One region of the Streptomyces sp. AM8-1-1 genome, then DNA from elsewhere that is predicted to be linked to it. Evidence: riboswitches for the same ligand, from Rfam matches in the RefSeq annotation. Region 1 holds a riboswitch; each other region holds the start of a gene.
What was found. A riboswitch is a leader RNA that binds a small molecule or an ion and turns the genes downstream of it on or off. The one in region 1 is predicted to bind thiamine pyrophosphate.
Positions count from the first base shown of each region.

Region 2: linked by a shared signal. The riboswitch ahead of thiC (phosphomethylpyrimidine synthase ThiC) and the one ahead of RPQ07_RS10340 (thiamine ABC transporter substrate-binding protein) in region 1 are both predicted to bind thiamine pyrophosphate.
Region 3: linked by a shared signal. The riboswitch ahead of thiO (glycine oxidase ThiO) and the one ahead of RPQ07_RS10340 (thiamine ABC transporter substrate-binding protein) in region 1 are both predicted to bind thiamine pyrophosphate.

Region 1 is NZ_CP135086.1:2,316,309-2,326,183, reverse strand. Features, by position in the region: gene RPQ07_RS10370 (SH3 domain-containing protein) at 1-162, opposite strand, end outside; gene RPQ07_RS10365 (hypothetical protein) at 319-765, opposite strand; gene RPQ07_RS10360 (SH3 domain-containing protein) at 1,004-1,417, shown strand; gene RPQ07_RS10355 (hypothetical protein) at 1,839-2,966, shown strand; partial or broken gene RPQ07_RS10350 (MerR family DNA-binding transcriptional regulator) at 3,111-3,233, opposite strand; gene rlmN (23S rRNA (adenine(2503)-C(2))-methyltransferase RlmN) at 3,520-4,626, shown strand; TPP riboswitch at 4,654-4,763, shown strand; gene RPQ07_RS10340 (thiamine ABC transporter substrate-binding protein) at 4,841-5,932, shown strand; gene RPQ07_RS10335 (iron ABC transporter permease) at 6,016-7,659, shown strand; gene RPQ07_RS10330 (ABC transporter ATP-binding protein) at 7,659-8,681, shown strand; gene RPQ07_RS10325 (serine hydrolase domain-containing protein) at 8,965-9,875, shown strand, end outside.
Region 2 is NZ_CP135086.1:4,202,121-4,211,995, reverse strand. Features, by position in the region: gene RPQ07_RS18985 (cytochrome ubiquinol oxidase subunit I) at 1-536, opposite strand, end outside; gene hisC (histidinol-phosphate transaminase) at 774-1,853, opposite strand; gene RPQ07_RS18975 (LacI family DNA-binding transcriptional regulator) at 2,208-3,320, shown strand; gene RPQ07_RS18970 (metallophosphoesterase) at 3,495-4,703, shown strand; gene RPQ07_RS18965 (hypothetical protein) at 4,851-5,681, shown strand; gene thiC (phosphomethylpyrimidine synthase ThiC) at 5,782-7,548, opposite strand; TPP riboswitch at 7,541-7,697, opposite strand; gene RPQ07_RS18955 (YibE/F family protein) at 7,769-9,115, shown strand; gene RPQ07_RS18950 (SsgA family sporulation/cell division regulator) at 9,126-9,560, opposite strand; gene RPQ07_RS18945 (IclR family transcriptional regulator) at 9,669-9,875, opposite strand, start outside.
Region 3 is NZ_CP135086.1:6,113,277-6,123,151, reverse strand. Features, by position in the region: gene metF (methylenetetrahydrofolate reductase [NAD(P)H]) at 1-412, opposite strand, end outside; gene thiE (thiamine phosphate synthase) at 488-1,138, opposite strand; gene RPQ07_RS27280 (Rv2175c family DNA-binding protein) at 1,226-1,591, opposite strand; gene RPQ07_RS27275 (FAD-dependent oxidoreductase) at 1,713-2,942, opposite strand; gene RPQ07_RS27270 (hypothetical protein) at 2,984-3,325, opposite strand; TPP riboswitch at 3,409-3,521, shown strand; gene thiO (glycine oxidase ThiO) at 3,519-4,691, shown strand; gene thiS (sulfur carrier protein ThiS) at 4,688-4,888, shown strand; gene RPQ07_RS27255 (thiazole synthase) at 4,895-5,689, shown strand; gene pknB (Stk1 family PASTA domain-containing Ser/Thr kinase) at 6,291-8,231, shown strand; gene RPQ07_RS27245 (deoxyribonuclease IV) at 8,238-9,089, shown strand; gene RPQ07_RS27240 (sulfite oxidase-like oxidoreductase) at 9,144-9,776, opposite strand.

The DNA.
Region 1 (9,875 bases):
GATGTTGCTGTTCGGCTGCAGGATCGGAGATGCCTGGACGGTGCTGGGAGCCGGCGCGGAGGTGCTGGGGGCTGCCTGGGAGGTACCGGCCCCACCGAACAGAGTGAGGGCGGTACCCACCGCGAGACCGGCGGCGGTGAGACGGGCACGGCGCTTGAACATGGTGGACTCCTTGGTATGCCGGTGTGGGGCTCTGTCCGTGAGACCGGATGCGGCGCCACGCCATATGACGGACCCGGGCAAGAAGTTGCCCCCGGTACCGCCGTGAACGGCGGTACCGGGGGCACGTGTTGCTCACCGCACTGAGGGAGGCGCAGATCAGATGTACTCGCAGTCGATGGTCGGGTCGTTCGGCGAGTCCACCGGGGCGCCGGGCACCGGGCCGTTGTTGCTGCCTCCGCTGACGTACACGGCGGAGATCCAGCCAAGGGTCCTGCCGGGAGTGATGACCTGCACCCAGTAGGTGTTGGTGTAGCGCCCGTCGGTCACCCGGCCCTTCTCGCCGTTGTCGACCTGGCAGTACGCCTGGACCCGCACATTGGTGAGCCGTTCCGTCGTGGCGAGGTCGCACGACGTGCTCTGGCAGCTGCGCACCCGCACGTCGCTGCCCCACACGTGGACCGACCCCGACGGCGGGTGGGCCGCGGCGGGCTGAGCCCCCATCAGAAACGCCGTCGGGATGACCGCGGCCACTCCCGCCGCGCGCAGCCCGCGGCGGGCGATGGTGCTGCCGCGCCGGTCCGTGCTCTTGCGTGACCACATCATGGTGAACCCCTCGTCAGGTCAGAACCGGGCTCGTCGCTCGCGGCCCGGTGGCATCCGCTTCCGCCTCACAGACGGGACTCGGTGCCCCGGCGTATGACCGTCCCGGCAGCAAATGTTTCTTCGCCCCGTCCTCATACGGCGCGGCGTGTGCGCCCGTCCCCCCGGTGGTGCGGACAACGCACCTGACCGACCACGAACCCGTGACGGGCACGCGTCCGAACGGTCCGAAGGGGACGACATGGTGAACAAATCAGCAAGGCGCGGCGCCCGACTGGGCGGCGCGGCGGCGGTGTTGTGCGCACTCGCCATGACGGTGGGCGCCGCGCCCGCCCAGGCGACTGCCGAACAGCGTGCCGCGGGGCCGGTCTTCACCACCTGGGCGACGGATGTGAACATCCGCAAGGACTCGGCCCCGGGCTTCCGCTGCCCCGAGTTCCCCTCGCCCGGCAACTGCCCGCGGGTGATCGGTCAGGCGCAGCCGGGCGACCAGCTCGAAGTGACCTGCCAGACGCGGGGCGAGACGGTCGGCACCAACCCGAACTGGGTCTTCGTGGAGAACCGGACCCGGGGCTTCGACGGGTGGATGGCGAGCTACTGGATCTCGCACCCGGACAACTGGCTGCCCGGGGTCCCGCAGTGCTACGGGCCGTGACACGTCTGGTCCCGCGGTGCTACGGGCCGTGACACGTCTTGTCCCGCGGTGCTACGGGCCGTGACACATCACGTTCCGCGGTGCTACGGGCCGTGACACGTCGGTACGACGCGGGCCGGCTCCGCCGCTCGGCCTGCGCTGCCCGTGATCTCGCGCAGGGACCGCCCACGACCGGCCGAGCGACCCCGCCCGCGGCGGCGCTCCCCACCTCGCGAACACTCCTTCCCCCGATTCCGCCCTCATGCCGGCATCGGCTTCACCTCTCGGAGGTACCACCACCATGGCTCGTCATCTCGGATCCGGACTCGTCCGCGCTCTGCCACGCCGCTCACGACGTACCGGGGACACGAGAGCCCCGGGATCGCGTACGGCCCGCCGCGCCACCTGGGCCGGGCTGCTGTCGGTGGGCCTGGCGGCGCTGATGTCCACCACCTCGGCGGCGTCCGCCGCGCCGCCCGAGAAGCCGGCGCCCCGCGCGGCCCAGGTCGATGTGCCCGCGGGGGTCACCGCCGGCGTCGCGGTCTTCGACCGGCAGACGGGCACCTTCACCGAGCAGGTGAACAGCGCCGCCCAGTTCCGGTCGGCGTCCGTGGTGAAGCTGCTCATCGCGCTCGACCTGCTGTGGAACCGCCAGCCCGGCGACCTCTCGGCGACCGACCGGGCCCGTGTCGACGCGATGCTGCGGAGCAGCGACGACAACGCGGCCAGCACCTTCTGGGCGAACAACGGCGGCGGCGCCATCATCGACCGCATGGTGCCGCGCCTCGGCCTCACCGACACTGCCCGGCCCCCGGCGAGCCACCCCGGATTCTGGGGCTACACGGCTCTGTCGGCCCGCGACACCGTGAAGATCTACCGCTATCTGCTGGACTCCGCCCCGGCGTCCGTACGCGACTACATGATGGGCAACCTGCGCCAGTCGACGCGCTGCGCCACCGACGGCTACGACCAGCACTTCGGCATCGCCGGGGCCTTCAACCGGCCCTGGGCCGTGAAGCAGGGCTGGTCGGGCTTCAGCTCGGGCGGCTGCACGGCACCCGCGGGCGCGGCGGCGAAGGCACCGGCCGGCGCCGGCAAGCAGACGGCCGCGGCGGCGACCGCCGTCCGGTCGGCCGCCGGGATCAACGCCGTGGACCTGTCCCGCCCGGCGCTGCACACGACGGGCGTCGTCGGCTCCGGTGACCGTTCCATCGTGGCCGCGTACACCCTGCACCCGAGCGGCACCGCGTACGGCAAGGCCTACACGGACCTGGGCCGGCTGACCCGGTCACTGAACGTGCCCGGCGCCTCCCGCCCGGCGGGCACCTGGATCGGCACCTGGGGCAGCGGCGTGCGCCTCCGCACCCAGGCGACCACCGCGGCGTCGCCGCTCACCACGCTCCCGGCCGGGGTGGAAGTCCTCGTCGGCTGCCAGAAGCGCGGCCAGCAGGTCAGCGTGCCGCCCTACCTGAACGACTGGTGGGCGTACCTGCCGCAGTACGGCGGCTACATGACCAACATCTACCTGAGCTCGCCGGACAACCAGGTCCCGGGAGTGCCTGTCTGCTGAGCGGACGGTCGGCTCACCGGAGAGAAGGCCAGGTCGTACGGGGGTGCGATCTGGCCTTCTCGCGTGTCCGCGGGGCTCGCGCGCCTGTCGGGCCCGGTGCCCCCGGCGCCCCGCCTGCTTCAGCTCAGGCGAGCGGTGACGTATGCCGTAGCGGTGGCCGTTCGTCCCGATCCACGCGGGTGGCAGCAGCCCGACCTCGTCGTGGTGCCGAAGGGTCCGTGCCGTCCCGCCCGACATCCGGGTGACCTCCGCGATAGGCCAGCCCATCGCCCGCCTCCCTCGCCGGACTCGTCGGGCCGGTCTCTCCGGCCCTGGTCAGGACGGTAGAGGCTGCCGCTGCGGCAGCTTCAAGCCCGGCAACGGGGTGCCGCTCGCAGCCCGCCGCGACTGCTGATCGCCCACCCTGCACGGGGGCACGCCCGGCCGCGCCGGCGCCGATGCACCGGGAGCCGGGCCGTCCGAGGACGGGCCGCACCGGCCGATGGAGCGTGCCGTCCTCCTCCGCGGGCGACCAGTCCGGCCACGGCAACCCGTCTGCGACACTGGTACCACCATGCCCAAGCCCGGAGAACTCACTTTCGTCGCGCCCCGCGGAGCCAAGAAGCCCCCGCGGCACCTCGCCGACCTCACGCCCGCCGAGCGCAAGGACGCCGTCGCCGCGATCGGCGAGAAGCCCTTCCGCGCCAAGCAGCTCTCGCAGCACTACTTCGCGCGGTTCGCCCATGAACCCGCCCAGTGGACCGACATCCCGGCCGCCGCGCGCGAGAAGCTCGCCTCCGAGCTGCTGCCCGACCTGATGTCCGTCGTGCGGCACATTTCCTGCGACGACGACACCACCCGTAAGACCCTGTGGCGTCTGCACGACGGGACGCTCGTCGAGTCCGTGCTGATGCGCTACCCGGACCGCGTCACCATGTGCATCTCGTCGCAGGCCGGCTGCGGGATGAACTGTCCCTTCTGCGCCACCGGGCAGGCCGGGCTCGACCGCAATCTGTCGACCGCCGAGATCGTCCACCAGATCGTCGACGGCATGCGTGCCCTGCGCGACGGCGAGGTGCCCGGGGGTCCCGCGCGGCTGTCGAACATCGTCTTCATGGGGATGGGCGAGCCGCTCGCGAACTACAAGCGCGTCGTCGGCGCCGTACGGCGGCTCACCGACCCCGAGCCGGACGGGCTCGGGCTGTCGCAGCGCGGGATCACCGTGTCGACCGTCGGTCTGGTGCCCGCGATGCTGCGCTTCGCCGACGAGGGCTTCAAGTGCCGTCTCGCCGTCTCCCTGCACGCCCCGGACGACGAACTGCGTGACACCCTCGTCCCGGTCAACACGCGCTGGAAGGTGCGTGAGGTGCTGGACGCCGCCTGGGAGTACGCCGAGAAGTCGGGCCGTCGCATCTCCATCGAGTACGCGCTGATCCGCGACATCAACGACCAGGCGTGGCGCGGGGATCTGCTGGGCCGGATGCTCAAGGGCAAGCGGGTCCATGTGAACCTGATTCCGCTCAATCCGACGCCCGGGTCCAAGTGGACCGCCTCCCGTCCCGAGGACGAGAAGGCGTTCGTCGAGGCGATCGCCGCCCATGGTGTTCCGGTGACCGTCCGTGACACCCGTGGTCAGGAGATCGACGGAGCCTGTGGACAGCTCGCTGCCTCCGAGCGGTGACCTTGTAGGCTGGGCTCGAACATTTTCATATTCCGACAGGGGAGCGCCACAGCGCTGAGAGTGCGGCACCGTCAGGCCGCAGACCCTCTGAACCTTGCCCAGGTCATTCTGGGTAGGAAGTTCGGTCGTTACTCAAGCTGTTGCGCCCTGCCCGGATCTCTTCGGAGACCGGGCAGGGCCGCGTCTCTTCCTGGTCACCCCCAGGAGGAATTCAGTGAGCACCACCAGGAAGATCACGGTCACCGCGGTGGCCGCGGCGATAGGCGTGAGTACCCTCGCGGCCTGCGGCGGAGAGTCCGAGGACTCCTCGTCCGGCGCCACGAAGTCCAAGACCGTGACCCTCGTCAGTCACGACTCCTTCGCCGCGTCCGACGCCGTGCTGAAGGAGTTCACCCGGCAGACCGGCTACACGGTCAAGGTGCTCAAGAGCGGTGACGCGGGTGCCGCGCTCAACAAGGAGATCCTGACCAAGGGCTCTCCGCAGGGCGACGTCTTCTTCGGCGTCGACAACACCCTGCTCTCCCGTGCGCTCGACAACTCTCTCTTCACGCCGTACGAGGCCAAGGGCCTCGGCCAGGTGCGCGACGAGGTGCAGCTCGACAAGGACAAGCACCGTGTCACGCCGGTCGACACCGGCGACATCTGTGTCAACTACGACAAGAAGTACTTCGCGGACAAGAAGCTGGCGCCGCCGCAGTCGTTCGACGACCTGATCAAGCCCGCGTACAAGAACCTGCTCGTGACCGAGAACGCGGCGACGTCCTCGCCCGGCCTCGGCTTCCTGCTCGGCAGCGTCGGGAAGTACGGGGACGTGGGCTGGCAGGACTACTGGAAGAAGCTCAAGGCCAACGGCGTGAAGGTCGTCGACGGCTGGGAGCAGGCGTACAACGAGGAGTTCTCCGGCTCGGCCGGCGGCAAGAAGGCCAAGGCGGACCGGCCCCTCGTCGTCTCGTACGCCTCCAGCCCGCCGGTCGAGGTGCTGTTCGCGAAGCCGCAGCCGAAGGAGGCGCCCACGGGTGTCGCCACGGGGACCTGCTTCCGTCAGATCGAGTTCGCCGGACTGCTTGACGGCGCGAAGAACGAGGAGGGCGGCAAGGCGCTGCTGGACTTCCTGGTCTCCCGGCAGTTCCAGGAGGACATGCCGCTGAACATGTTCGTCAACCCGGTGGTCGAGGGGGCGAAGCTGCCCGCACTGTTCACCACGTTCGGCGCGGTCGTCGACAAGCCGGAGACCGTCGCCCCCGACAAGATCGCCGAGAACCGTGAGCAGTGGGTTCAGTCGTGGTCCTCACTCGTAGTGAAGTAACGAAGCCCGACCGCGGGGCGACGGACCGCGGGCCGCGGGCCCGCGGGACCGCGCTGCGCGGGAGCGCGACGCGGCTCGGCCTGATGGCCGTGCCCGTCGCGTTCTTCGCGCTCTTCTTCGCCTACCCCGTCGTCGCCATCGTCGGACGCGGCCTGGAGATCGACGGTGTCTGGCAGTTCGGGCGGATCGGTGAGGTGCTCGGCCGCGCCGACATGCAGCGCGTGCTCTGGTTCACCACCTGGCAGGCGCTGGCGTCCACCGCGCTCACGCTGCTGATCGCGCTGCCCGGCGCGTATGTCTTCGCGCGGTTCGACTTCCCCGGCAAGGGGGCGCTGCGAGCGGCGGTCACGGTGCCGTTCGTGCTGCCGACCGTCGTCGTCGGCACCGCGTTCCTCGCGCTGCTCGGTCGCGGCGGGCTCCTCGACGAACTGTGGGGCATCCGGCTGGACACCACCGTGTGGGCCATCCTCCTCGCGCACGTCTTCTTCAACTACGCCGTCGTCGTACGCACGGTGGGCGGGCTGTGGGCACAGCTCGACCCGCGGCAGGAGGAGGCCGCGCGGGTACTGGGCGCCGGACGCTTCGCCGCCTGGCGACGCGTCACGCTGCCCGCGCTTGCGCCCGCCCTGGCGGCGGCGGCCCTGATGGTCTTCCTCTTCACCTTCACCTCCTTCGGTGTCGTCCAGATCCTCGGCGGACCGTCGTACTCCACCCTGGAGGTGGAGATCTACCGGCAGACCGCCCAGCTGCTGGACCTGTCGACGGCTGCCGTACTGACCCTCGTCCAGTTCGCCGCGGTCGGCATCGTGCTCGCCGTGCATGCGTGGACGGTCCGGCGGCGGGAGGCCGCACTGCGGCTCGTGGACCCGGCACGGACCGCCCGCCGCCCGCGCGGCGCGGGCCAGTGGGCCCTGCTCGGCGGGGTGCTGGCCACCATCGTGCTGCTCCTGCTCGTCCCGCTCGGCGTCCTCGTCGAGCGCTCGCTCGACGGACCCGGAGGCTACGGCTTCGGCTACTACCGGGCGCTCGGCTCCCTCGACGCGTCCGGCGGCACTTTCCTCGTGCCGCCCGTCGAGGCCGTGTGGAACTCCCTGGAGTACGCGCTCGTCGCGACCGGCATCGCCGTGACCGTCGGCGGCCTCGCCGCGGCCGCGCTCACCCGACGGGCGGGCAGGCTGGTCCGCGGGTTCGACGCCCTGCTGATGCTGCCCCTCGGGGTGTCGGCCGTGACCGTGGGCTTCGGCTTCCTGATCACGCTCGACGAACCGCCGCTGGACCTGCGGGCGTCGTGGATCCTGGTGCCGCTCGCGCAGGCGCTGGTCGGCGTTCCCTTCGTCGTACGGATCATGCTGCCCGTCCTGCGGGCCGTGGACGGACGGCTGCGCGAGGCCGCCGCCGTGCTCGGCGCGTCCCCGCTGCGGGTGTGGCGCGAGGTCGACCTGCCGCTGGTGCGCCGGGCGTTGCTGATCGCCGCGGGCTTCGCCTTCGCCGTGTCCCTCGGCGAGTTCGGCGCGACCGTCTTCATCGCGCGGCCGGACAACCCGACGCTGCCGGTGGCCGTGGCCCGGCTTCTCGGCCGGCCGGGTGAGCTCAACTACGGTCAGGCGATGGCCCTGAGCACGATTTTGATGGTGGTGTGCGCGTCCGCGCTGCTGCTGCTGGAGAGGATGCGCCCCCGGACGTCGTCCCGGGGTGCGCCCATCGACCGATCCGCCGGGGAGTTCTGATGGCCTTGCTGCGACTCGAGGACGTGACCGTACGGTTCGGGACCCATACGGCGCTCGACGCCGTGGACCTGGAGGTCACCGAGCACGAGATCGTGTGCGTACTGGGTCCCAGCGGCAGCGGCAAGTCCACACTGCTGCGGATCGTCGCGGGGTTGCAGAGCGCGGACTCGGGGCGGGTGCTGCTCTCCGGTGCGGACCAGGCGGGAGTTCCGGTGCACCGGCGCGGGGTCGGCCTGATGTTCCAGGACCACCAGCTCTTCCCGCAGCGTGACGTCGGCGGCAATGTCACCTTCGGGCTGCGGATGCACGGCGTCGCGCGAGGCGAACAGGAGCGCCGCGTCGCGGAGTTGCTGGAGATGGTCGGGCTGCCCGGTGCGCAGGGCCGCGCCATCGCCTCGCTCTCGGGCGGTGAGCAGCAGCGGGTCGCGCTCGCCCGGGCCCTCGCGCCCGAGCCGCGGCTGCTGATGCTCGACGAACCGCTCGGCCAGCTGGACCGCGGTCTGCGCGAGCGCCTGGTCGTCGAACTCCGCGGGTTGTTCGGCCGGTTGGGCACCACCGTGCTCGCGGTCACCCACGACCAGGGCGAGGCCTTCGCGCTCGCCGACCGGGTCGTGGTCATGCGGGAGGGCCGGATCGCGCAGGCGGGCACACCGCTGGAGGTCTGGCAGCGGCCGGCCGACGCGTTCGTGGCCCGCTTCCTCGGCTTCGACAACGTGGTGGCGGCGACGGTCAGCGGCGCGGCCGCGGACACGCCGTGGGGCAAGATCCCGGTCCCCGACGGTTCGCGTCAGGGCGAGGGCCGGCTGCTGGTACGGCCCACGGGCGTACGCCTCACGGACGCCGGCGACGGAATGCGCTGCACGGTCGTGAGCCGTTCCTTCCGCGGGAACCACGTCGCCCTGCGGCTTCGGCCGGTCGACGGCCCGCCGCTGGAGGCGGAGTGCGCGCCGGCCGACGCACCGCACGAGGGCGCCGAGGTGGATGTGGTCTTCGCCGTCGAGGACGTCGTGGTGCTGGGCTGACGCGCCGGGCGGCGGCGGCCGCAGCAGGACGGCGAGCCATGGGTACGCGGCGTGATCGCCCCGGCACTCCTCGGTGATCACCTGCCGGCGCTCGACCTCTCAGATGTGTCGAAAACGCCTAAAATGACCATGTAGCCTCCCGGGCGCGGGGTCTGGGACCGCCGAGCACGAGGGGTGTGACGCCGGTATGAGGACCACCCGAGCCGATTCCGACGCCCCGGACCCCGCGCGCCCTCCGAGAGTCACTTCGGGGGCGTCGCGTACTGTCCGGCGCACTGCCCTGGTGGGTGCGTGCGCGGCCGTACTGGTCGCGGGTGGTGTCCTGCCCTCGGGGACGGGTTTCACGGCGGCCGCCGACGCCTCGGCCGCATCCGCGGCAGCGAGCGCCCACGTCCCCACTCCCTTGGCGCTCAAGACCATCGATCCGGCCGCGCTCCAGTCCGCCGTGGAGAGCGCGGCGAAGAAGCTCATGACCCCCGGCACCGTGGTCCTGCTCCGTACCCCGCAGGGAACGTTCAGCGCGACCACCGGCACCACCGAACTGGGCAAGGCCGACAAGCCCACGACGAGCGACCACTTCCGGATCGCCTCCAACACCAAGACCCTGACCTCGGCGCTGATCAACCTCCTTGCCCAGGACGGCAAACTCCGGATGACCGACCCGGTGTCCGACTACGTTGCGGGAGTGCCCAACGGCGGGAACATCACCATCGCCGAGCTGCTGAAGATGCGCAGCGGGCTCTACAACTACACGAACGCTCCCGAACTCGCTGCGTCCCTGGACGCCGAACCCCAAAAGGCCCGCACGCCGCAGCAGATGCTCGACATCGCGTTCCGGCGCCCGCCCAACTTCGCACCGAACGCGTCCTACGAGTACAGCAACACCAACTACGCGCTGCTGGGCCTCGTCGCGGAGAAGGTGGGCGGCCGCCCGCTGGGCGAGCAGTTCCGGACCCGGCTGCTCGCACCGCTCGGGCTGGCGGGGACCTCGCTGCCCGGCACCAGCGACGTGAACCTCCCGGCCCCGTACTCGCACGGCTACATGTACGGAGGTACGTCCTACGCGCTGGTCGACAAGCCTTACCCCGCCGACCTTCAGGCCGCAGCCAGGTCCGGGAAGCTCAAGCCGGTGGACTACACCCACCAGAACCCCTCGTACGCCACGGCCGCCGGCGGCGCCATCTCCACCGCGGA
Region 2 (9,875 bases), 1.9 Mb from region 1:
GTCAGCACCAGCCAGAAGTCGGTGAGTTCGGCCCGTCCCCGCTCCTTGTTGATCCGGTAGCCGACCGGGTGCTGCATCCAGGAGTTGGCGGCCAGGATGAAGTAGGCGGAGAGGATCGTGCCGATCGAGACCATCCAGATGCAGGCCAGGTGGATCTTCTTCGGCAGCTTGTCCCAGCCGAAGATCCACAGACCGATGAAGGTGGACTCGAAGAAGAACGCGATCAGCGCCTCGAAGGCGAGGGGCGCACCGAAGACATCGCCGACGAAGCGCGAGTAGTCGGACCAGTTCATACCGAACTGGAACTCCTGGACGATGCCCGTCACGACACCCATGGCGATGTTGATCAGGAACAGCTTGCCCCAGAACTTGGTGGCCCTGAGGTACTTCTCCTTCTGCGTCCGGACCCAGGCGGTCTCCAGGCCCGCGGTGAGCGCGGCCAGCGAGATCGTGAGGGGGACGAAGAGGAAGTGGTAGACGGTGGTGATGCCGAACTGCCAGCGCGCCAGCGTTTCCGGCGCCAGAGCAAGCTCCACGACGTCATCTCCTTACAGCATCGGCAGGGTCGAGCGGCCGTTTGTCCTGTTAATCCCGCCGATCATGGGAGGAACGGGACTAGCTTGTGAACGCGTTCACATTCACAAGCATTATGGCGCATGTACCGCTCGCACTGTCGACCGGGGGGTACCCCTTTCGGAAAGAACCCCCATGAGCACCGGGCTCATGGGGGTTCTGCCGCTCCGAAACGGCGCCGAGCAGAGGGCGTGCAGGCGCTACATCTGCGCGCGGAACGCGTCCGCGGTGTGCAGGAAGATGTCGTTGGCCTCGGACTCCCCGATCGTGACCCGCACGCCCTCGCCCGGGAAGGGCCGCACCACGACACCGGCCTGCTCGCACGCCGCCGCGAAGTCGACCGTCCGCTCGCCGAGCCTCAGCCAGACGAAGTTCGCCTGGGTCTCGGGGACGGTCCAGCCCTGCTTGACCAGGCTCTCGTACACCCGCAGTCGCTCGCTCACGAGGGAACCGACCCGGCCGAGCAGCTCGTCCTCGGCCTGCAGCGAGGCGACGGCCGCGTCCTGCGCCAGCTGCGTCACACCGAAGGGCACCGCCGTCTTGCGCAGCGCCGCGGCCACCGGCTCCTGGGCGACCGCGAAGCCGACCCGCAGCCCGGCCAGCCCGTAGGCCTTGGAGAAGGTCCGCAGCACCGCCACGTTGGGGCGCTCGCGGTAGATGTCGATGCCGTCGTGCACCTCGGGGTCGCGGATGAACTCGCGGTACGCCTCGTCCAGCACCACCAGGACGTCCGACGGCACCCGGTCGAGGAACCGTTCCAGCTCGGCCCGGCGGACCACCGTGCCGGTCGGGTTGTTGGGGTTGCAGACGAAGATCAGCCGGGTCCGGTCGGTGACCGCGCCGGCCATCGCGTCCAGGTCGTGCACCTCGCCGCTGGTCAGCGGCACCTCCACCGGCGTCGCCCCGCTGATCCGGGTGATGATCGGGTACGCCTCGAAGGACCGCCAGGCGTAGATGACCTCATCGCCCGGGCCGGAGGTGGACTGCAGCAGGGACTGGGCGACACCCACCGAACCGGTGCCGGTAGCCAGATGCGACAGGGGCACCCCGAAACGGTCCGAGAGCTCGTTCATCAGGCCGGTGCAGGCCATGTCCGGGTATCGGTTGAAGCTGTGTGCCGCGCCCGTCACGCGCTCCATCACCCCCGGAAGGGGCGGATACGGGTTCTCGTTGGACGACAGCTTGTACGCGACGGGGCCGCCGGCCGCCGCGGGCCTGCCCGGCTTGTACGTGGGGATGCCGTCCAGCTCGGCGCGCAGCTTGGGGCTCGTCTCGCTCACCGCAGGTCCTCCTCGAGGAGTCCGTCACATCGGAACCAATACTCCTCACCTTATGAGGATTCCCGGCCGGTGCGAATGGCCGCCCGGAAAAGGGGGGAGCGCGCACTTTCCTGGCGTGCGCCTGTGGCTCACTCCGTAGCGCGCATCACCCGTAGTGGTGAGTTGAGACCTCTTCGAAACATGAGCCATTCGGCAGGCCGATGCCGCCGGACGCCCGAGACGCTGTTGCCCGACCCGTCAACTACCTTGGTTTCCAAGGGAGTTGGTGGCTTATGATCTTGCAGAAACGTGCCTGTCAACTCAGGCATATGCGACCGGCTCAACCGCCCGCCCGAGCCCTACTATCGGCTCGCCATGACAGCAGCAGGGAAGCACCAGGTGAGCCGGACGGACACATCCCGACGGGGCAGCCGGCAAGGTCGTGCAGGCATTCGAGACGTTGCCGCCGCAGCCGGTGTCTCCATCACGACTGTCTCCGACGCGCTCAACGGCAAGGGCCGGCTCCCGGACGCCACGCGCCGGCACGTCCGCGAGGTCGCAGACCGGCTGGGCTACCGCCCCTCCGCGGCGGCGCGCACGCTCCGCACCGGTAAATCGGGCCTCATCGGCCTGACCGTCACGACGTACGGGGATGAACCTTTCACCTTCACGGAATTCGCGTACTTCGCCGAGATGGCCAGAGCCGCGACCTCCGCGGCACTCGCCCGCGGCTATGCCCTCGTGATCCTTCCGGCGACGTCCCGCCACGACGTGTGGTCGAACGTCGCCCTGGACGGCACGGTGGTCATCGACCCCTCCGACCACGACCCGGTGGTCACCGAGCTCGTCCGCCAGGGCCTGCCCGTGGTCTCCGACGGCCGCCCGGCAGGCACCCTGCCGGTCACCGCCTGGGTCGACAACGACCATGAAGCCGCCGTACTCGATCTGCTCGACCATCTCGCCGACGCCGGCGCCCGCCGTATCGGGCTGCTCACCGGCACCACCACGGACACCTACACGCGCCTGTCCACGACCGCGTATCTCAACTGGTGCGAGCGGGTCGGCCAGGACCCGGTCTACGAGTCCTACCCCGCGCACGACCCGTGTGCCGGCGCCGTCGCAGCCGACCGGCTGCTCGCGCGGCCGGACCGGCCGGACGCCGTCTACGGCCTCTTCGACCCCAACGGCACCGATCTGCTCGCCGCCGCCCGGCGGTACGGACTGCGCGTCCCCGAGGATCTCCTGCTGGTCTGCTGCAGCGAGTCGACGGTGTACGCCACGACCGAGCCGCCCATCACCACCCTCTCGCTGAAGCCGCGCAGGATCGGCACGGCGGTCGTCCAGCTCCTCATCGACGCCATCGAGGGAATCGACGAGGACCGGCCGGTCGAGCAGGTGATACCGACCGAACTGATCGTCCGGACGTCCTCGCAGCGACGTAATCCGCGGACGACGGTGAGCGCACCGCGTTCCCCCTCACCGGACTAGACCTTCCGAATGGGGACGAAACGACCGGCGTGCCAGGGGTGCGGACGGATTCACCACCCCTGGTGCGTCACAGAGCGCGGACCTCATTCCTATGATGGGCGCACGACACCGCGGACCACCCCGACCAGGCTGGGCCGAGAGGTGAACGGCGGCGCGACGGTGGTGGAGGGGTCGATGACTCAGGGGGCCGGTCAGGGACCCGTGGTGCGTACGGAGACATTGCGTGATTTCCGTGTCCCGCCTTACGCACAGGTGCCCGTGCAGTCACAGTCGCCCCATGGGCAGGGGCAGCCTCCGGAGATGCCCGCCGAGGCGCCTTCGGGGACACACGCTCAGCACGCCTATGTGCCGGCCCAGGGGCAGGCGCCCATGAGCCGCGAGGAACAGCCGCCCCCGCAGCCCGCCGCGCCGTCCTCGCACCCCGGCAACGCGGTGCCCGAGGACGAGATGCCGGACGGGTACACCCCCACCGCGCGCGACCTCCCGGTGATCAGGGCAGGCGGTCCGGGCGACACCGTGCAGGTGCACGTCGATCCGGAGGAAGCCGCCGCGGCCGAAGACGGCCTCGGTCCGCTCTACGTCGTCGGCGACGTCCACGGCTATCTCGACGAACTCGTCGCCGCCCTCACCGCGCAGGGCCTCATCGACACCGAGGGCAACTGGTCCGCGGGCAACGCCCGTCTGTGGTTCCTCGGCGACTTCACCGACCGCGGGCCCGACGGCATCGGCGTCATCGACCTCGTCATGCGGCTGTCCGCGGAGGCCGCGGCCGCCGGCGGCTACTGCAAGGCCCTGATGGGCAACCACGAACTGCTGCTCCTCGGCGCCAAGCGGTTCGGCGACACCCCCGTCAACTCCGGTGCGGGCACCGCCACCTTCCAGGCCGCCTGGCTGCTCAACGGCGGCCAGAAGTCCGACATGGACCGGCTGCAGGACGTCCATCTCCAGTGGATGGCCCGCCTCGACGCGGTCGTGGAGGAGGACGGGCACCTTCTCCTGCACTCCGACACGACGGCGTACCTCGACTACGGCTCCACGATCGAGGACGTCAACGACACCGTCCACGCGATCATCACCCGTAATGACGCCGACGAGTGCTGGGACGTGTTCCGCAAGTTCACCAAGCGCTTCGCCTTCCGCGACGACGGCGGCCCCGAGGCCGTCCGCCAACTGCTAGGCACATACGGGGGCACGCGCGTCGTGCACGGCCACAGCCCCATTCCGTATCTGCTCGGCGAAGTGGGCACCGAGGACGGCGAGGACGGCGCCCGTCCGGTCGTCGAAGGGCCGCATGTGTACGCCGACGGGCTCGCGATCGCCATGGACGGCGGCGTGACCATGGCCGGAAAGCTGCTTGTCGTGCAACTTCCGCTGCCCAACTGAGCAGAGCACGACAGGCGATTTACTGAAACCCCCTGTCACCCCGTGCCGTAACCGCTCTACCATCGGCTTATCCGTAGCAGGCTCTCCTCCGTTTCCGCCCAACTGCCCGGTTCGCCCGGTCAATCCGGCCCTACGGAGCATCGGGGGATGCACATGAACAGCGCTCCGCACCTGCTGACCGAGGACCGCGCCGAGTACGAGCGCATCCTCGACGACGCGCTGCGCAACGCCCATGACCGTCCGGACCTCGCTGCCGTGGGGCAGCGACTGAACACCGAACAGCTGCGCACGATGGCACTCAACGCGACGGCGCTGATCACCACCGCCGCCGCGGCCGAGTACGAGCACTACACAAAGATCCGCGAGGAGATGCGCGCCCCCAAGGCCGCCGCGTCCGTACGTCATTCCGTGCTGGCGCCGGTCACCGGCGAGGCCGCAGCCGAGAGCGGTGCGGGCTTCGCGGCCGTCATCGCCGTGCTCGCTCCGGTGCTCGCCGGTACGGCCGCGCTGATATTCCTGCTCGTCGGCTACATCCTGAAAGCGCTCAGCCCGACAGCCGCGTTCGCGCAGACCCTGGTCTCGGCGGGCTGGTTCTTCGGGGCTCTCACGGCGGCCGCGATCCTGGTGGCCGCGGTGGCCCTGCTGCTCACCGCGCTGCGCAACGGCGCGACGCAGGTGCCCGCGGAAGAGGTGACGGGTGAACTGCCCGACGAGGTGGCACGTGCCAAGGACGCCTGGCGGCACGCCCTGCTCGAACGGGGCCTGCTGCCCTTCCTGCGGGCGGCGCTGGCGGACCCCAGCGCCGACCCGACGTCGAGCAAGCCACCGCGACCGGTGAGCCGTATCCCCAAGGTCGGCTACAGCGGTCCGGACTACTCGAGCCCCGCCGAGGGCTCGACGGCGGGCCAGCGGCCCACGTTCACCAGTCCGGACTTCACCAGCCCGGATTTCGGCGGACCCGAGCACCAGCCGGAGTGATCCCCGAGGCGCGCCCCGCGAAAGCGGGAGCGCGCCTCGGACACCTCGGACGTACGACCTCGCGGATACGGGAGGACCGCGGGTCAGAGAGCCGCGGGGCTCACTCGGCGATCGGCAGGTACACCCGGTTGCCGGCGGCGGCGAACTCCTTGGACTTCTCCGCCATCCCCTCCTCGATCTCCTGCTGCGAGTCGCCGTGCCGGCGCCGGATGTCCTGCGAGATCTTCATGCTGCAGAACTTGGGCCCGCACATGGAGCAGAAGTGTGCGGCCTTCGCCGGCTCGGCGGGGAGCGTCTCGTCGTGGAACTCCCGCGCCGTGTCCGGGTCGAGAGCCAGATTGAACTGGTCTTCCCACCGGAACTCGAAGCGGGCGTCCGACAGTGCGTCGTCCCACTCCTGCGCGCCCGGGTGGCCCTTGGCCAGGTCCGCGGCATGAGCGGCGATCTTGTAGGTGATGACGCCGGTCTTCACATCGTCGCGGTTCGGCAGGCCCAGGTGCTCCTTGGGCGTGACGTAGCAGAGCATCGCCGTACCCCACCACGCGATCATCGCCGCTCCGATACCGGAGGTGATGTGGTCGTACGCGGGAGCGACGTCCGTCGTGAGCGGGCCGAGCGTGTAGAACGGCGCCTCCTCGCAGATCTCCTGCTGGAGGTCGATGTTCTCCTTGATCTTGTGCATCGGGACGTGACCGGGTCCTTCGATCATCGTCTGCACGTTGAAACGCTTGGCGATCGTGTTGAGCTCACCGAGGGTGCGCAGCTCCGCGAACTGCGCCTCGTCGTTGGCGTCCGCGATCGAGCCGGGCCGCAGCCCGTCACCGAGGGAGTACGTCACGTCGTACGCGGCGAGGATCTCGCACAGTTCCTCGAAGTTCTCGTAGAGGAACGACTCCTTGTGGTGCGCCAGGCACCAGGCGGCCATGATCGAGCCGCCGCGCGAGACGATGCCCGTCTTGCGGCGGGCGGTGAGCGGGACGTACCGCAGCAGCACGCCCGCGTGGACCGTCATGTAGTCCACGCCCTGCTCGGCCTGCTCGATGACCGTGTCCTTGTAGATCTCCCAGCTGAGCTCCTCGGCCCTGCCGTCCACCTTCTCGAGAGCCTGGTAGAGCGGCACGGTGCCGATCGGCACGGGGGAATTGCGCAGCACCCATTCGCGGGTGGTGTGGATGTTGCGGCCGGTCGAGAGGTCCATGACCGTGTCCGCGCCCCACTTGGTGGCCCAGGTCATCTTCTCGACCTCTTCCTCGATGGAGGAAGTGACCGCGGAGTTGCCGATGTTGGCGTTGACCTTCACCAGGAACCGCTTGCCGATGATCATCGGCTCGATCTCGGGGTGGTTGACGTTGGCCGGCAGAACCGCACGGCCGGCCGCGATCTCCTCGCGCACGACCTCGGCCGGCACGTTCTCGCGGATGGCGACGTACTCCATCTCCGGGGTGATCTCGCCCCGGCGCGCGTACGCGAGTTGCGTCACCGCCTTCCCGTCCCGGCCCCGGCGGGGCTGGCGCGGGCGGCCGGGGAACACCGCGTCGAGATTCCGCAGCCCGCCGCGCGGCGAGGTGTGCTTGATCCCGTCGTCCTCGGGCCGGACGGGACGGCCCGCGTACTCCTCGGTGTCGCCGCGGCCGATGATCCAGTTCTCCCGCAGCGGCGCCAGGCCGCGGCGGACATCGGTCTCGACGGTGGGGTCGGTGTACGGCCCGGACGTGTCGTACAGCGTGACGTCCGTGCCATTGGTGAGGTGCACCTGGCGGACGGGCACCCGGAGGTCGGGGCGCGAGCCCTCGACGTATCCCTTGTGCCAGCCCGGCGTGCGCTCCGCCTGGTCGGCGGCAGGCGTGCGTGCATCCTGAACGGTCATGAGACCTACTCCCTACGCCGGCATTACCCGGTAACAGGTTCGGCGGTCGACGCAGCGGCTTCCGTCCGACGGTGTTTCACGTGAAACACCACTGGGACGAAGGTCAGCGCCCTCTCAGCCCGGTGCTCCGAGCTCCCGCGTGTGCAAAGGTGCCTCCACGCTAGCGTCATGTCTGGCGCGCTGAACAGAGGCCCCCAACCGTTCTTGCGATGATCTGTCGGTGACCTCATCGCCGCCCGACCCGCATCAGACGCCCGAGCCGCACGGCCACTCGCACTCCCATGGCCCCGCCGCACCTGTCTCCCGGCACCTCCGCAAGGTCATCGCGGCCGTGCTGATCCCCTTCGCCACCGCTGTGGTCGTGGGGCTTCTCGTGCTCTGGCCGGGTGGCGCACCCGGCCACGAGCGCACCGGAGTGGGCTTCGACCGTCAGACCGAGTCGGGCAAGGTGGTCTCGGTCGAGAAGGTCGACTGCAAGGACGTGAACGCCGGACAGGTGCCACCGACCGCGGACCCCACCACCCCCGAGGGGCGCGAGGCGGCCGCTTCCCAGCAGGGCGACTGCGGGAAGGCGACGGTCGAGGTCACCTCCGGCAAGAACAAGGGCCGCACCTTCGTCGAGATCGTCCAGCCGGACGCTCCACGGCAGTTGAAGAAGGGCCAGGGCGTGGTGGTGGCGTATGCCCCCGACGCCCCGCGCGACCTCCAGTACTCGGTGACGGACGTGGACCGCGGATTCCCGATGGCGGTGCTGGCCGGGATCTTCGCCCTGGTGGTGGTGCTGGTGGGCCGCATGCGCGGGGTGATGGCGCTGCTGGCGCTCGTCGTCTCGTTCGCGGTCCTGACCGTGTTCATCCTTCCCGCGATCCTCCAGGGCTCCAATCCCCTGATCGTCGCCGTGGTCGGAGCGAGCGCCATCATGCTGATCGCGCTCTACATGTGCCACGGACTGACAGCGCGCACCTCGGTCGCGGTCCTGGGCACGCTGATCTCCCTGCTGCTCATCGGGCTTCTCGGTTCGCTGTTCATCGGCTGGGCGAGCCTGAGCGGCAACACCGACGACAACACCGGCCTGATCCACGGCCTGTACCCGAACATCGACATGAGCGGTCTGCTGCTGGCCGGCGTCATCATCGGCTCGCTCGGCGTCCTCGACGATGTGACGGTGACCCAGACGTCCGCCGTATGGGAACTGCACCAGGCCGACCCGGACATGGGCGCCAAGGGGCTGTACCGGGCGGGCATCCGTATCGGGCGCGATCACATCGCATCCGTCGTCAACACCCTTGTCCTGGCCTACGCGGGTGCCGCGCTGCCGCTGCTCCTGCTGTTCTCGATCGCGCAGAGCAGCGTCGGTACCGTCGCCAACAGTGAGCTGGTGGCGGAGGAGATCGTACGGACCCTCATCGGATCGATCGGTCTGGTCGCGTCGGTACCGGTGACGACCATTCTGGCGGCGCTGGTGGTCTCGGCGGACCGGCCGGGGCTGCCCGCAGGAGAGAGCGACACCCCGGCCCACAGCGCGGCGCCGGGGCGGGGCGGCAAGGGCCGCCGTCGCAAGAAGTGAGACGGGGCGCTCAGCCGGCGTTCTCCTCGGCGAGGATGCCGTCGAGCGCCCTCTCCAGGCATTCCCTGAAGTCGCCGTACCGGTGCTCCTGCCCCAGCGGTACGAGCTTGTCCGTGCGGTCCAGGAAGGCCACCACAGGCGCCGCCCCGACGTGGAACAGGGCACGGTCGCTGCCCACTTGGAGCCGGATGGCAAGGTCACCGAGGCCCGCCGCGCCGGTGGGCGCGATGTGCACATCGCCGTCCCCGCTCGGCCCGCTGATCCCGTCCAACAGCAGCTCGCGTCCGAAGGCCCAGGTCACGGGTGCGTCGCCCGGCAGATGGAAGGTCATCCGCACGGCATACGGATCGTCCGTCTCGTAGCGGAGCCCCACCGGGATCCGGAACGAGAGCTCCTCCGAGACGAGGAAGCTCATCAGGACCTCGGCCTGGACCGACTCGCGCATCATGTACTCCGCAGTGAATGAGGCCTGCTGAAAACGGCCAGAACGATCCCCTTGGCCTTCTTGCCACAATCGTGGTGTAAGCGCCAGAGGTCCACAAGGAGTGATTTTTCAGATACTGATAGAGAACGCGAGCGCGCCGAGCAGACCGCCAATTCCCTTGCGCAATTGCTCAATAGCCGGAAGCAGTCGCTCTTCCTGGTGCAGGGGCAGCGAAATAGCCATCGTGGCCGCCCCGGAACCGGTGGCGACCGGGATGGCCGCGCAGACCGTGCCGAGCGCGTATTCCTGGCGTTCCACGACCGGTTGCATCCTGCC
Region 3 (9,875 bases), 3.8 Mb from region 1:
CGCCGTCGGGGTGCTTGACCCAGTCGCCCATCGGGTCGCCGGGCGGGTCGCCCCGGACGGCGAGGATGTTGCGGATGCCGGCGTCGGCGTACTGGCCGATCATGTTCCGCAGCTCGGCGATCGAGTGGTTGACCGCCGTGAGGTGCGCGACGGGGGTGAGCGTCGTGTCCGCGGCGATCTGCTCGGTGGCCTTGACGGTGCCGGCGCGGGTGGAGCCGCCGGCGCCGTAGGTCACGGAGACGAAGCTGGGGGCGACCGCCTCGACCCGGCGCAGAGCGTTCCAGAGGTTGCGCTCGCCCTTTTCCGTTTTCGGCGCCCAGAACTCGAAGGAGTAGGACGTCCTGCCGGTCGCGAGCAGCTCACGCACCGTCCGTGCGTGGTCCGTCCTGGTGGAAGCTGTTCCGAGGGCCATACTCGCAGGTTATCCACGCCCAGGGGGTGACCCAACCGGAGTCCACCCATCGGACACCGATTGTTCGCCCTTGGCCTACTCTCCGCGCTCGCGTATCCGCTTGGCGAGATGGGCGGCGGCGGCCCCGGGATCGGCCGCCTCGGTGATCGCCCGGACGACGACGACCCGGCGGGCGCCCGCGTCGAGCACCTCGTCCAGATTGCCCGCGTCGATGCCGCCGATCGCGAACCAGGGCCGGTCGGTGCCCAGTGCGGCGGTGGAGCGCACGAGGTCCAGGCCGGGGGCGTGCCGGCCGGGCTTGGTGGGCGTCGGCCAGCAGGGACCGGTGCAGAAGTAGTCCACACCGGGCTCGACCGCCGCCGCGGCGGCCTCGGAGGCGGCGTGTGTGGAACGGCCGATGAGGACGTCGTCGCCGAGGATGGCGCGGGCGGCCGGGACCGGCAGGTCGCCCTGTCCCAGATGCAGGACCGCGGCGCCGATGGCATGCGCGACGTCCGCGCGGTCGTTCACGGCGAGCAGCTTGCCGTGCCGGCGGCAGGCGTCGGCGAAGACCTGGAGGTGTTCCAGCTCCTCGGCCGCTTCCATGCCCTTGTCGCGCAGCTGCACGATGTCGACCCCGGAGGCGAGCACCATGTCCAGGAAAGCGGCGAGGTCGCCCTGCTTCTTGCGGGCGTCCGTGCACAGATAGAGCCGGGCGTCGGACAGCAGAGCGCGAGCCGTGGACATGGCGATTTCCCCCCGGGGCGGGTCGGCGGTGTGCTGGCAGGACCCTTCGGCCCTGCCCGCACACCGCTTGATGGTGTCTTCAGGGCGTCAGACGGCGAGCGCCTGGGCCCGGCGCTTCACCTCCGTGCCGCGATTCTCGCTGAGCGCCTGCGCGGGGGTGCCGGGCAGGGTCGGGTCGGGGGTGAAGAGCCACTCCAGCATCTCTTCGTCGGAGAAGCCGTCGTCCCTCAGGAGCGTCAGGGTGCCGGAGAGGCCCTTGACGACCTTCTCGCCGCTGATGAAGGCGGCGGGAACCTGGAGCACCCGGTTCTCACCTCGGCGCACCGCGATCAGCTGGCCCTCCTTGACCAGCTGCCGGACGCGCGTCACCTCGACATCGAGCATTTCCGCGATGTCGGGGAGGGTGAGCCAGGCGGGGACGAGAGCATCGATCTTTGCGTCAATCTCGGTCACAGGACAAGCCTGCCATCTGGGACTGACAGTGGGTAGCGCTGCCCCGCACACGAACGCCCCGATCAGCCCGGAATCGGGGAGAATGCGCAGGTCAGCGAGGAACTGTCGGGAGAGAGCCTGCTCACAGCGAAGCGGCCTTCAGAGGGACCGAGGGGTCCGCGGCCGCCGTCGGATCCAGCCGTGTGCCCGTCATGACGAGTTTGCGGCCCTGTGCCAGATCGCGCGGCCTGCCCACCGCGAGCAGGGCGACGAGCGCACCGTCCCGCAGCCACAGCACCGACCAGGAGACGCCCGCCGGGTCGCCGCGCCACACCAACGTGTCGGCGACGGCGTGGTGGCCCACGTACTGCACGAACCGGCCGAACTGCTCGGACCAGAAGTACGGGACGGGGTCGTAGATCTGCGCGGGTTCGCCGAGGTCCTCCGCGATGACGTTGGCGGCGACCGTGCGCGGTCCCTGGAGGGCGTTGTCCCAGTGGTGCACGAGCAGCCGCTGCCCGTAGCGGGCGGACGGGAAGGAGGCGCAGTCGCCTACGGCGTACACATCGGGCAGCGAGGTGCGCAGATACTCGTCGGCGGTGATCGCGCCGTCCGGACCGAGCGCGATGCCGGAGCCGGTGAGCCACCGGGTGGCGGGCCGTGCGCCGATGCCGACGACGACGGCCCCGGCGGCGAGCCGTCTGCCGTCCGAGAGAATCACCGTGCCGGGCTCGATCTCCTCCACCCGGGAGCCCGTGAGCAGTTCGATGCCGTACTCCGCGTACCAGTCGGTCATCGCGGCGGCGACCTCGGCGGGCAGTGCGCCGGCGAGCGGGCGGTCCGCGGCCTCGACGACGGTGACCGCACAGCCGGCCTCTCGGGCCGCCGTCGCGAACTCCGCGCCGATCCAGCCCGCGCCGACGACCACGATGTCGTGCTGCCGGGCGAGCACGGGGCGCAGCCGGGCGGCGTCGTCGAGGGTGCGCAGCAGATGGACGCCGGGCACCGAAGCGGCCCCCGGCAGGTGGACGGGCTCGGCGCCGCTGGCGACGACCAGGACGTCGTACGGGACGGGCCCGGCCTCGGTGTCCAGTTCGTGCTCCTGCGGACGGACGCCCATCACCTCGCAGCCGAGCCGCAGCCCGATGCCGAGGGCCTCGAAGTCGACGTCGAAGGCCGATCCTTCCGACTTGCCGAGGAGGACGGCCTTGGACAGCGGGGGACGGTCGTACGGCTGATGGGGTTCGGCGCCGATGAGGGTGACCGGACCGGTGAAGCCCTGTTCGCGCAGGGCGACGGCGGTCTGCACGCCCGCCATCCCGGCTCCGACGATCACCACGCGCCGCGCCTGCTGTGTCTGCTGCTCGCTCACCCGTCAACCTTACGCATCCGGCGACCCCATCTGACAGCTCGTCAGGACAGCGGCTGCTCCACGACGCTCGTCCCGCTGCCCTCCTGCGACTCCCACTCCCAGCTCTCCTCCAGGCGCAGTCTGCCGTCCGGCAGCTCGGCGACCGTCGAGACACAGTGCCCGGACGCGGTACGGCCGTCCGTCTTCAACTGCACATAGCGGAAGTCGATCCGGTCCCCCTGACGGGTGCCCACCAGATGCCCGCGGATCACGTCGCCGCCCGCGTACTCGGCCCAGATGTGCCCGTCCCGCTCGTGGTACGTGAAGCGGGTACGGGTGCCGACCTGACCCGGAGCCTGGTCCGCGACCGGCACCAGAACGACTCCGTCGAGCGATCCCGCCATCGAACACACCTCCTGTACCGCAGGCCTTGGGAAGCCGTCGCTCCCTTAACCCGACACCGGGCCCGGGGTTAGGGTGGACACCGTAAGACACTCGCGGGAGTCCGGACGCACCGGGCTGAGAGGGAGGCTGGACGGCCTCCGACCGTACGAACCTGATCCGGGTCATGCCGGCGAAGGGAGGGGCTGGACGCCCATGTCGCGTATCCCAGGAACGCGCGCCTCAGACGTTCTCGTCGTCGGGGGCGGAATCATCGGACTTGTCACGGCCTGGCGCGCGGCCCAGCGCGGACTGGCCGTCACCGTCGCCGATCCGGAGCCGGGCGGCGGCGCGGCGCAGGTCGCCGCGGGCATGCTCGCGGCCGTCACCGAACTGCACTACGGCGAGCAGACGCTGCTCGCGCTCAACGTCGCGTCCGCACAGCGCTATCCGGCGTTCGTCGCCGAGCTGGAGGAGGCGAGCGGGCAGGGCGTCGGATACCGCGCCTGCGGGACCCTCGCCGTCGCGCTCGACGCCGACGACCGCGCCCATCTGCGGGAACTGCACGCCCTGCAACGGCGTTCCGGACTCGCCTCGGAATGGCTGACCGGCCGTGAGTGCCGGCGCCTGGAGCCGATGCTCGCTCCCGGTGTCCGCGGCGGTCTGCGGGTGGACGGTGACCACCAGGTCGACCCGCGCCGCCTCGCGTCCGCGCTGGTCACGGCGTGCGAGCGGGCGGGGGTGGTCTTCCGCCACGGCTGGGCGGAACGGCTGTCGGTCACGGGCGACCGGGCGGCCGGTGTCGTCCTCGCCGACGGGGAGGAGCTCACCGCCGACCAGGTGGTGCTCGCCGGCGGCAGCCTGAGCGGCAGGCTGAACGGGGTCCCGGCGGATGTGCTGCCTCCCGTCCGTCCGGTGAAGGGCCAGGTCCTGCGGCTGACCGTGCCGCCCGCGTACGCGCCCTTCCTGTCCAGGACCGTCCGTGCGGTGGTCCGCGGCAGCGACGTCTATCTGGTGCCGCGTGAGAACGGCGAGCTGGTCGTCGGCGCGACGAGCGAGGAGCTGGGCTGGGACACCACGGTCACCGCGGGCGGTGTGTACGAGCTGCTGCGCGACGCCCATGAGCTGGTGCCCGGCATCACGGAGCTGCCGCTCACCGAGACCCGCGCCGGGCTGCGCCCCGCCTCCCCCGACAACGCGCCGCTGCTCGGACCGACCGCGCTGCCCGGCCTGCATCTGGCCACCGGTCACCACCGCAACGGGGTTCTCCTGACGCCCGTCACCGGCGATGTGATGGCCGCGGTCCTGGTCTCCGGCTCACTCCCCGACGAGGCCCGCCCCTTCACCCCTCGCCGCTTCTCCGCCGTCTCCCAGGAGCAGCCCGCATGAACGTCTCCGTCAACGGCGAGGCCAGGGTGCTCGCCACCGGAACCACACTCGACACCCTGGTCACGGAGCTGACCCCCGCCCGGTCCGGCGTCGCCGCCGCCGTCAACGAGGCGGTGGTCCCGCGCAGCGCATGGGCGGGCACCCTGCTCGACGACGGCGACCGTGTCGAGGTCCTCACCGCAGTCCAGGGAGGCTGATCAGCCATGGCCGACGACCGTCTCACCATCGGTGACACCACCTTCAACTCCCGGCTGATCATGGGTACCGGCGGTGCGCCCAGCCTCGACGTCCTGGAACGCTCCCTGATCGCGAGCGGCACCGAACTGACCACCGTCGCGATGCGCCGGCTGGACGCGACGGTCCAGGGCTCCGTGCTCTCCGTCCTGGACCGGCTCGGCATCCGCGTCCTGCCCAACACGGCCGGCTGCTTCACCGCGGGCGAGGCCGTCCTGACCGCCCGGCTCGCGCGCGAGGCGCTCGGGACGGACTGGGTGAAGCTCGAGGTCGTCGCGGACGAGCGCACGCTGCTGCCCGATCCGATCGAGCTGCTCGACGCGGCGGAAACCCTGGTCGACGACGGATTCACGGTCCTGCCGTACACCAACGACGACCCGGTGCTCGCGCGGAAGCTGGAGGACGTGGGCTGCGCGGCGATCATGCCGCTGGGCTCCCCCATCGGCTCCGGCCTCGGCATCCGCAACCCGCACAACTTCCAGCTGATCGTCGAGCACGCGCGCGTGCCGGTGATCCTGGACGCGGGCGCGGGCACGGCGTCCGACGCGGCGCTGGCGATGGAGCTGGGCTGCACGGCGGTGATGCTGGCGTCGGCGGTCACCCGGGCGCAGGAGCCGGTCCTGATGGCGGAGGCGATGCGCCACGCGGTGGAGGCGGGCCGCCTGGCCCACCGCGCGGGCCGCATCCCCCGCCGCCACTTCGCCGAGGCATCATCGCCCCAGGAGGGCCGAGCCCACCTGGACCCGGAACGCCCGGCGTTCTGACGCGTACGGGAGGGTCTGTCGGCGGGGCCGCATGAGGCCCCGCCGGGATCGAGGCGGGGGGCGCACCAGGCCCGGGGGCCGCACCGAATCCGGCCGACGGTCGAGGCGGGCGGGGGCCACACCAAACCCGGCCAACGGTCGAGGCACGGGGACACCATCCAGCCCCGCCGGCGATTGAGGCGCGGGGGCCCGGGGGCAGCGCCCCCGCAAGGAGCCGCACCCACCCAGCCCGGCCCCATGCGGCGCAGGCGTCGTCCTCGAACGCCGGCCGGTCCGACATCGCCCTCCCCACGCAGGGCCAAGCTCAGGCCCCGCCGGTGATCGAGGCACAGGGACGACCTCCGGCCCCGCCGCCAATCGAGGCGCAGGGACGATTTCCCGCCGCGCCCGCGATTGAGGCGCGACCCCCCGAACACCGCACCCCCACCGCGCCCCGCCCCCGTCCCCCTCCGCCCGTCCGGCCCGCCGTCCCGCGTCGAAAGCCGGTCGCACCGGAGCGGGCCCGCACAAGCGCGTCTGCTGTCACAGCTCGGCTGCAGTACGGCCCCGGTCCCGCCCCGGGACGTCAGGGGTGTCCGAGGTGACTCGTAGAATCTCCCGCGTGGACACGACCCTCAAGGACCCCCTCGTCGGGCAGCTGCTCGACGGCCGCTACCGCGTCGACGCGCGTATCGCCGTCGGCGGTATGGCCACGGTCTACCGGGCGGTCGACACCAGACTCGACCGGGAACTCGCCCTCAAGGTGATGCACCCCGCCCTCGCGACGGACGCCTCCTTCGTGGAGCGGTTCATCCGTGAGGCCAAGTCCGTCGCCCGGCTCTCCCACCCCAATGTGGTGGGGGTCTTCGACCAGGGCGCCGAAGGTGCGTACGTCTATCTGGCCATGGAGTACGTGGCGGGCTGCACCCTGCGCGACGTCCTGCGCGAGCGCGGAGCGCTCCAGCCGCGGGCCGCGCTGGACATCCTGGAGCCCGTGCTCGCCGCGCTCGGCGCTGCCCACCGGGCCGGGTTCGTCCACCGGGACATGAAGCCGGAGAACGTGCTGATAGGGGACGACGGCCGGGTCAAGGTCGCCGACTTCGGCCTGGTGCGTGCGGTCGGCTCCGTCACCAGCACCACCGGCACCGTCCTCGGCACCGTCTCCTACCTCGCCCCGGAGCAGATCGAGTACGGCACGGCCGACACCCGCGCCGATGTGTACGCCTGCGGTGTCGTCCTGTACGAGATGCTGACCGGCGGCAAGCCGCACTCCGGCGACACCCCGGCCCAGGTGCTCTTTCAGCATCTGAACGAGGACATTCCGGCGCCCTCCGCGCTCGTCCCCGGCCTCGCCGTCGAGCTCGACGAGCTGGTCGCGAGTGCCACCGCCCGCAATCCCGAGATCCGCCCGTACGACGCGGTGGCGCTGCTCGCCCTGGTCCGTGAGGCCCGTGCCGCACTCGGCGACGACCAGCTGGACCTGGTGCCTCCGCAGGCGCTCCAGCAGGAGCCGCAGACGCACGCGACCGGCGCGGACGCGGGCCCCGATGAGCGTACGGACGTCATCCCGCGCGTGCTGCCCGGCGAAGAGCCGCAGGTCAATCACACGGCCCGGATGGCGATGCCGCCCTCCCCTCCGCAGCACCGCCCGGACCGCACCGGCCGCTCCCGTGTGCCGCGGCGCGGTGTGGTCGCGATCCTTGTCGCCGTCTTCCTGGTGCTCGGCGCCGGGGCCGGCGTCTGGTACATCAATTCCGGGCAGTTCACCCGCGTCCCGGCCCTGATCGGCAAGTCCGAGAAGGACGCCCGGCAGGAGCTCAAGGACGCCGGTCTCGATGTGAAGACCGTCAAACGCGACTTCAGCGAGACGGTCGACCGCGGCTCGGTCATCAACAGCGACCCCGGCACCAACGAACGCATCCGCGGCAACGGCTCGGTGACGCTGATCGTCTCGCGCGGCCCGAAGATCGTCAGGGTCCCCGACGTCGGCGGCGACCCCCTCGCCACGGCCGAGAGCAAGCTCAAGAAGGCAGGGCTCGCACCCGGGGTGGTCACCAAGGAGTTCAGCGAGGACGTGCCCCAGGGCCGTGTCGTCAGCACCGAGCCGGCGGCCGGTGCCCGGCGCAGCCCGGACTCCGCGGTCGCGATCGTCGTCAGCAAGGGCTCCCCCGTCGAGGTCCCGGGCGTGATCGGCGACTCCGTCGAGGACGCGACCGGCGAGCTGGAGGATGCCGGCTTCACGGTCAAGGTCGCCCCCGCGCAGGTCAACTCCCCGGAGGAGGCGGGCACCGTCGCCCGCCAGTCGGCGGCCGAGGGGGCCAAGCTGGCCTCAGGCGACACGATCACGCTGACCGTCTCCAAGGGACCGCGCTCGATCGACGTCCCCGATGTCGTCGGGATGAGCGTCGACGAAGCCACCGCCGAGCTGGAGGACGCGGGCTTCGAGGTGGACGTCGAGAAAGCCTTTCCCTTCCTGGGCGACACCGTCGAGAGCCAGTCCCCGGCCGCGGACGGCAAGGCGCCCGAGGGCAGCACGATCACCATCAAGACCAAGGGAATCTAGCCACAGATGCGCAACCCCGTCGGCGGCCACGTCCCCGTGGCCGGCGGACTCGCCAAGGTCGGTCTCGGATACGCGACGGAACTGCGGGCGGAGACCGTCCAGGTCTTCGTCGCCAATCCGCGGGGCTGGGCGACACCGCCGGGCAATCCCGCGCAGAACGAGCTGTTCCGCTCGGAGTGCGCCGCCGCGGACATGCCGGCGTACGTCCATGCTCCGTATCTGATCAACTTCGGTTCCCACACCGAGGCGACCGTCGAGCGGTCCGTGGACTCGTTGCGCCACTCGCTGCGCCGCGCCCGCGAGATAGGCGCCCTGGGCGTCGTCGTGCACACCGGGTCGGCGACGGGCGGGCGGCCGCGGGAGGTGGCGCTGGCGCAGGTGCGTAAGCGGATGCTGCCGCTGCTGGACGAGCTGACGCACGACGACGACCCGTTCCTGCTGCTGGAGTCGACGGCCGGGCAGGGGTTCTCGCTCTGCTCGCGGACCTGGGACTTCGGGCCGTACTTCGCGGCTCTGGACGCCCATCCCAAGCTGGGAGTCTGTCTGGACACCTGCCATCTGTTCGCGGCAGGACACGACCTGGCGGCACCGGGCGGTATGGCGCAGGCACTGGACCTGCTGGTGGAGACGGTCGGCGAAGGGCGCCTCAAGCTGATCCACGCCAACGACTCGAAGGATGTCGCGGGCGCCCACAAGGACCGTCACGAGAACATCGGCGCGGGTCACATCGGCGAGGAGCCGTTCCGGGAGCTCATGCGCCACCCGGCGACCGAGGGCGTACCGCTGATCATCGAGACCCCGGGCGGCAAGGAGGGCCACGCGGCGGACGTGGCCCGGCTCAAAGCACTCCGCGACTGACCGTCCCTGGCGTTCCGGCGCCCTGAACGACGACAGGCCCTGGGGACACGACCCCTAGAGTTCGGGGCCGTCCCCCGGCTCCTCCTGGTAGGAGTAGCGCTGCTCCCGCCAGGGGTCGCCGAGGTTGTGATAACCCCGCTCCTCCCAGAAGCCACGCCGGTCGTCGGTCATGTACTCCACGCCGCGGACCCACTTGGGCCCTTTCCAGGCGTAGAGATGCGGCACGACCAAGCGCAGGGGGAAGCCGTGCTCGGCGGTGAGCAGTTCACCGTCCTTGTGGGTGGCGAAGATCGTGCGCTCCGAGGTGAAGTCGGAGAGCCGCACATTGGCGCTGTAGCCGTACTCGGCCCAGACCATGACATGGGTGACGTTCTCGGCCGGCGGCGCGAGGGCGACCAGTTCGCGGGCGGGAACACCACCCCATTCGGCCCCCAGCATGCTGAACTTCGTCACGCAGTGCAGATCGGCGACGACCGACGAGAAGGGCAGCGCCGAGAACTCCTCGTGGTTCCAGCAGTGTTTGTCGCCGTCGGCCGTGGCGCCGAAAACCCTGAACTCCCAGCGGTCCGGCTTGAACTTGGGTACGGGCCCGTAGTGGGTGACCGGCCAGCCTCGCTGCAGTCGCTGACCCGGCGGAAGCTCGGACTCCTCTGATGCGCGGTATTCCCGGCTTTCCGGCTGACCCATGTCTTCAATGGTGACAGACCGCATGGGGTGGTCATGACCAGGTCTGGCCCGATTCGGGCAACTCCTACTAAGGAGGCACTTACTGGACGGGCTCACGGA